DNA from 2 places in the Mesorhizobium sp. CNPSo 4661 genome. Region 2 is predicted to be linked to the other one. Evidence: predicted binding sites of a transcription regulator. Region 2 holds the regulator's gene; the other holds the start of a gene.
What was found. Region 2 encodes PhoB, which activates phosphate uptake and scavenging genes when phosphate is short. Its sites were predicted from a motif close to TGTCATNNANCTGTCAT; they were not measured.
Positions count from the first base shown of each region.

Region 1: the regulator PhoB is predicted to act here: its motif matches at 1,746-1,762, upstream of phnF (phosphonate metabolism transcriptional regulator PhnF).

Region 1 is NZ_JBWGIO010000009.1:241,387-244,791, forward strand. Features, by position in the region: gene AC0YKC_RS15700 (zinc-binding alcohol dehydrogenase family protein) at 1-681, shown strand, start outside; gene phnF (phosphonate metabolism transcriptional regulator PhnF) at 970-1,716, opposite strand; gene phnG (phosphonate C-P lyase system protein PhnG) at 1,843-2,304, shown strand; gene phnH (phosphonate C-P lyase system protein PhnH) at 2,304-2,915, shown strand; gene AC0YKC_RS15720 (carbon-phosphorus lyase complex subunit) at 2,917-3,405, shown strand, end outside.
Region 2 is NZ_JBWGIO010000005.1:153,523-156,927, reverse strand. Features, by position in the region: gene AC0YKC_RS09240 (ROK family protein) at 1-628, shown strand, start outside; gene phoB (phosphate regulon transcriptional regulator PhoB) at 956-1,645, opposite strand; gene phoU (phosphate signaling complex protein PhoU) at 1,662-2,369, opposite strand; gene pstB (phosphate ABC transporter ATP-binding protein PstB) at 2,390-3,193, opposite strand; gene pstA (phosphate ABC transporter permease PstA) at 3,190-3,405, opposite strand, start outside.

The DNA of each region.
Region 1 (3,405 bases), on a different contig from region 2:
CGCGACGGCGCCATGTGCGACGAGATCCTGGTGCCGGCGCAAAACCTCTACCCGACGAACGGCCTGTCGCTGGCCGACGCCGCGGCGGTGGAATTCCTGGCCATTGGCGCGCATGCGGTGCGCCGCTCGCTCGGTCAGTCCGGCCAGCGCACGCTGGTCATCGGGGCCGGCCCAATCGGCCTTGGCACGGCGATCTTCGCGCGCATCGCCGGGCTGGATGTCAGCCTGCTCGACATGAGCGCTGAACGTCTCGGCTTCGCCGAAAAGGAACTCGGCTTTGCCCCGCTGGACAGCTCGAAAGCGGCGGCCGCCGACCTGGTGCGGCAGGCAACCGGCGGCGAAGGATTCGACCTTGTGTTCGACGCGACCGGCAACACCCAATCGGTGCAGTCGGCCTTCGCCCATGTCGCGCATGGCGGCACGCTGGTGCTGGTCAGCGTCGTCAAGGACGACATCACCTTCTCCGACCCCGAATTCCACAAGCGCGAGATGACGCTGGTCGGCAGCCGCAACGCGCTGAAAGCCGATTTCGACCATGTCGCGGCCTCGATCCGCAACGGCTCCGTGCCGTTGAACAAGCTCGTCACCCATCGCACGACGCTCGACGGAACGCCGCGCGACCTCGCCAGATGGACGCATGAGAAATCGGGGCTGATCAAGGCGGTTATCGAGGTCGGCTGAGCGCCGGCACGGAGATCTCGGCTCTGGATTCCTGGCAAATCGCGGCATTGGCGATTGGCCGAAGCGTTTGTCCCTCGTCATCCGCGGGCGGAGCAAGGAGCGAAGCGACGCGCGCAGACCCGAGGACCCATTCCGTGACGCCAACGCGTTGCGACGATCCAGAATTCTGCTCCGCTGCGCTCTACGATTAAGATAACGGAATGAATCCCCGGGTCTGCGCTCCGCTTCGCGTCGCTCCGCCCGTGGATGACGACCGCTGGGGTTATCGCCCGGAATGAAGTCGGAGGACTAATCGCCGGCCGACAGCCTCAGCTCCACCCGCTCCGCGGGAAAGCGCGACTCCGCGAACTGGATCGGCTGGCCATCGAGCGTGACGTTGACGGCGACGGTGACCAGCACGATGGCGCCCGGCTGCAGATCGAGCGCTGCAAGGTCGTCGGCATCGGCATGACGTGCCGACAGCACGGTCGATTGCCGCAGATAATCGTTGATGCCGAAACGCTTGAGCGAGGCGGTGATCGATCCCGTTTCCGCCATTGCGTCCTCGATGCCGGCGAAGCGCTGGGCGTCGAACCAGGTCGTCGCGCGCGATACTGGATGACCATCGGCCTCGCCACGCGTCTCCAGGCAAATGACGGCCGCGCCCTTGGCGATGCCCAGCGCCTCGGCGATGCGCCGGCTGGCCGGCTCCGTGGATGATGACAAGAGCGCGATGTGCCGCTCGCTCGTCTGCCCCTGCAGCCCGGTCGAGAAGCGCGTGCGCGCACCGATCGGATAGGACAGCCGCTTGCGCGACAAGACAAAGGTGCCGCGTCCCTGCTCGGCCTTCAGCACGCCTTCCTGCACAAGTGCTGCGATGGCGCTGCGCACGGTGTGGCGGTTGACGCCATAACGTTCAGCCAGCGCGACTTCGGGCGGCAGCGCCGCATTCTCGGCGAAATCGCCGCTTGCGATCCCCTGCAATATCTTGTCGGCGATCTGCCGCCACAGCGACACGCCGTTGCGCCTTTCGATACTAGCCGCCAGTCCAGTCACCTATCGCCCCCAAGCATTTTTCCCGCCCTTGTCATCCACCCGTCATGGACTCCCGTTACGAGGTGAGTATAATTTGTATAGTTGTCTATATCAATAGACAAATTTATGCATGCAAGGAGCGATGCCATGCGAGGACAGGAAGCGCGCGAGCAGGCCGGGCGAAAGGCCTTGATGGCGACGCTGGCGCATGCCGCGGCCGATGAGATCGCCCGTCTGTGGAGCGAAGCGGGCCTGCCTTCTGAGGCGGAGCTTTTGCGCGGTCCGGAGACCGGTCTGGTGACGGTGCGCGGGCGGATCGGCGGCGGCGGCGCGCCGTTCAATGTCGGCGAGGCGACGGTCACCCGCGCCACGGTGCGGCTGCCCTCCGGCCAGGTCGGCCATTCCTATGCGCTCGGCCGCGACAAGGGAAAAGCAAAGCTGGCGGCGATCGCCGACGCGCTCTGGCAGGACCCGGCACATCGCGAAGCGGTCGAGACGAAGCTCGCCGCGCCCTTGCGCGCGGCGCTCGATGCGGCGCGCGAGACAAAGCGCGTCGAAACGGCGGCAACGAAAGTGGATTTCTTCACCATGGTGCGCGGAGAGGACTGATGAACATCGCCACGCAATCGATCGACGGCGGTTTCGCCGAGCCGGTCTTCAACGCCCAGGCCGTGTTCCGCGCCATTATGGATGCGATGGCGCGCCCCGGCACCGTCCAGGAGCTGCCGCAGCTCGCCCGTCCGCCGGCGCCTTTGTCGGCGACTGCCGGCGCCGTGGCGCTGGCACTCTGCGACAACGACACGCCGGTCTGGCTCGACCACGCGCTGCAGGCGGAGGCCTCGGTCAAGGCCTGGCTCGGCTTTCACACCGGCGCGCCTTTGGCCAACACGCCGGCCGACGCGCATTTCGCCTTTATCGCCAATCCGAAGGAGATGGCGGCGATCGACGGTTTCTCGCAGGGCACGCAGGAATATCCCGACCGCTCGACGACGCTGATCCTGCTCACCAGCGATCTCGGTTCCGGCCCGACGCTGCTGCTCGAAGGCCCCGGCATCGAGAAGACGGCGATGATCGCGCCGACCGGCATGCCGCGCCATTTCGTCGAGCAGTGGAAGCAGAACAACCAGCGTTTCCCGCGCGGCGTCGACATCATCCTGGCGGCGCCCGGTAGCCTCGCCTGCCTGCCGCGCACCACCCGCATCAAGTCGATGGAGGCATGACATGTATGTCGCGGTGAAAGGCGGCGAGGCCGCCATTGCCAATGCGCACCGCCTGCTTGCCGATCGCCGCCGCGGCGACCGCTCGGTGCCGGCGCTGCGCCTCGACCAGATCGTCGAGCAGCTGGCGCTCGGCGTCGACCGCGTGATGAGCGAAGGCTCGCTCTATGATCGCGAGCTGGCAGCACTCGCCGTCGTCCAGGCGCGCGGCGACATGATCGAGGCGATCTTCCTGGTGCGCGCCTACCGCACCACGCTGCCGCGCTTCGGTTACACCAATCCGGTCGATACCGGCGCCATGCAGCTCGAACGGCGCATATCGGCCACGTACAAGGACCTGCCGGGCGGACAGGTGCTCGGCCCGACCTTCGACTATACCCACCGGCTGCTCGATCCCGAGCTTGCCGCCGGCGCCGAGGTCGAAACGCCCGCGCAGCGTCCCGTCGAGGCCGAAGCCATGCCGCGCGTCTCCGCGATCCTCGCCCATGAAGGG
Region 2 (3,405 bases):
GCGCGACCCCGAGCGCTATCGCGACGACTTCATCGCCATCCTCCTGTCGCACGGCATCGGCATGGGTCTGGTGCTGAAGGGCGCGCTGTTCACCGGCACGCATTCCTCGGGCGGCGAATTCGGCCACATGATCCACCGCCCGGGCGGCGCGCTTTGCCGCTGCGGCCGGCGCGGCTGCGTCGAGGCCTATGCCGGCAATTACGCGATCTGGCGCAGCGCCATGAAAATGAGCGAGGACGCCGAGCCGGTCGACGTCGGCGACGCCGACATGCGAGCCCTCGCCGCCAAGGCGCGCGAGAAGGACGGCCCCGAGCGGGAGGCTTACCGTCGGGCCGGCGAGGCGCTTGGTTTCGGTCTCGGCAGCCTGTTCGCCCTCATCGACCCGGCGCCCGTGGCCATGGTCGGCGTCAGCGCGGCCGCCTTCGACCTGATCGAGCCGGCGCTAAGGGCGGCGATCGCCCAGACCGCGGGCGGCCAGCACTCGGAATCGATCTCCTTCGACACCGAGCCTAACGAGCTGCCGCTGATCCGCGAAGGCTGCGCCATGCGCGCGCTGACCTTCGTCGACCAGGAGATTTTCGCGCCGGGCATGCAGGCAAGAGCGGGCAGCGGAAAAAACGTGGCCTGAGCGGCTTTGAAGTGACCGCTGGTCGCTGAGGACAGCAGCAGACGCTTGAGATTAGCGATGGCCCCGCAGCTTCGTCATTCCAGGGCGAAGCAGGAGCGAAGCTCCGTCGCGAAGACCCTGGAATCCATGCCGTTACTTCGATCGTAGGCGCAGCGGAGCAGAATTCTGCACCGCCCCGGCACGTCGAAGTCACGGAATGGATCCTCGGGTCTGCGCTGCGTCGCTACGCTCCTTGCTCCGCCCGTGGATGACGACGCTAGAAGCGTCTCGGCTAATCACCATCGCAGATGCCGGGAGCGGAGCCGTCAGCGCTTCCGCGCCCTATCCCTAATCCTCCCTGATCGCGTAACCCGCCCCGCGAATGGTTCGGATGACGTCGGGCATGCGGCCGTTGTTGACCGCCTTGCGCAAGCGGCCGACATGGACGTCCACCGTGCGCTCGTCGATATAGATCGTCTCGCCCCAGACATTGTCGAGCAGTTGGCTGCGCGAGAACACGCGGCCAGGATGCCGCATCATGAATTCGAGCAGGCGGAACTCGGTCGGGCCGAGCCTTATCTCGCTCTTCTTGCGGTAGACGCGATGCGACTCGCGGTCGAGCACGATGTCGCCGACCTTGAGCACGCTGGACAGCACCTCCGGCTTGGCGCGGCGCAGCAGCGCCTTGACGCGCGCCATGAATTCCGGCGTCGAGAACGGCTTGACCAGGTAGTCGTCGGCGCCGGTCGAGAGCCCGCGCACGCGGTCGCTTTCCTCGCCCCGCGCCGTCAGCATGATGATCGGCAGCCGCTCGGTCTCGGGCCGCATCCTGAGGCGCCGGCAGAGCTCGATGCCGGAAACCGCCGGCACCATCCAGTCGAGCACGAGCAGGTCGGGAACGTTTTCCTGAAGGCGGATTTCGGCCTCGTCGCCGCGGGTCACCACTTCCACCTGGTAACCCTCGGATTCGAGATTGTAGCGGAGCAGCACCCCCAGCGGCTCCTCATCCTCCACCACCATGATGCGTGGCGCGATCATCGGGGTAACCTTCTCGTCAGGCCGCCGGCGCCGACATTGCCGTCTCGTCCTGCTTGGGACGGTTGGCGGGCAATTGCGTACCGGTGAGCACATAATAGGCGTTCTCGGCGATGTTGGTCACATGGTCGCCGATGCGCTCGAGATTCTTGGCGCAGAACAGAAGATGCGTGCAAGCGGTGATGTTGCGCGGATCTTCCATCATGTAGGTCAACAGCTCGCGGAAGACGGACGTGTATTTGACGTCGATGCGCTCGTCGTCGTTGCGCAGCTTGGCCAGCGCAGTGGCGTCGCCCACCATATATTCCTGGGTCACGGCCTGGACCTGGATCAGCACCAGCTGCGCCATGGAATCGATCGAATGCGTGAGGTCGCGCGGCGCGGTGCTGACGCCGACCGCGCCAACGCGCTTGGCGATGTTCTTGGCAAGATCGCCGATGCGTTCGAGATCGCCCGCCATGCGGATCGAGCCGACAACGTTGCGCAGGTCGTCCGCCATCGGCTGCCGCTTGGCGATCAGCGTGATGGCGCGGTCGTCAAGCTCGCGCTGGCGCGCGTCCATGATGGCGTCGTCGGAGACGACGCGCTGCGCCAGCGCATTGTCGGTTTCGAGCAGGGCCCTGGTCGCGCCGCCGACCATGGAGCCGGCCAGATCGCCCATGTCGTTGATAAGCCGGCTGATCTGCCTCAGATCCTCGTCGAAGGAGGCGACGGTATGTTCGGCCATGATGATGTCCTCGTATGAACTCAGCCGAAGCGGCCGGTGATGTAGTCCTGCGTGCGCTTTTCGCGGGGCGAGGTGAAGATCTTCTCGGTCCGGTCGAACTCCACCAGCTCGCCCAGATACATGAACGCCGTCTGCCTCGACACGCGCGCCGCCTGCTGCATGTTGTGGGTGACGATGACGATCGTATAGTCGGCCTGCAACTCGTCGATCAGTTCCTCGATCTTGGCGGTCGACAGCGGATCGAGCGCCGAGGCCGGCTCGTCGAGCAGGATGACCTCGGGCTTCACCGCCACGGTGCGGGCGATGCACAGGCGCTGCTGTTGGCCGCCGGAAAGGCTGAGGCCGCTGGCGTTGAGCTTGTCCTTGACCTCGTTCCACAGCGCGGCGCGCTTCAGCGCCGACTCGACGCGGCTGTCCATCTCGGCCTTGCTGATCTTCTCATACAGCCTGACGCCGAAGGCGATGTTCTCGTAGATCGACATCGGGAACGGCGTCGGCTTCTGGAACACCATGCCGATCTTGGTGCGCAGCAGGTTGAGGTCCTGCGAGCGGTCGAGGATGTTCTTGCCGTCGAGCAGTACCTGGCCCTCGGCGCTCTGCTTCGGATAGAGCTCGTAGATGCGGTTGAGCACGCGCAGCAGCGTCGACTTCCCGCAGCCCGACGGGCCGATGAAGGCGGTCACGCTGCGCTCCGGCAAGGACAGGTTGATGTCCTTCAGCGCCTTCGATTGGCCATAGTAGAAATTGAGGTTCTTGACCTCGATCTTGGCCTTCTCGACGGTCGTGTCGGCTACGTTCAGGTCGGTGGACAACATCGGTTTCATCTGTCCTCTCTGCGTCCGGTCAGGCTGCGGGCGATGATGCTCAGCCCGAGAACCGTAAGGGTGATTATGAGTGCGCCCGTCCAGGCCAGTTGCTGCCATTCCTCGTAGGGGCTGAGGGCGAACTGGAAGATGGTCACCGGCAGGCTGGCCATCGGGGCATTGAGATTGCTCGACCAGAACTGGTTGTTGAGCGCGGTGAAGAGAAGCGGCGC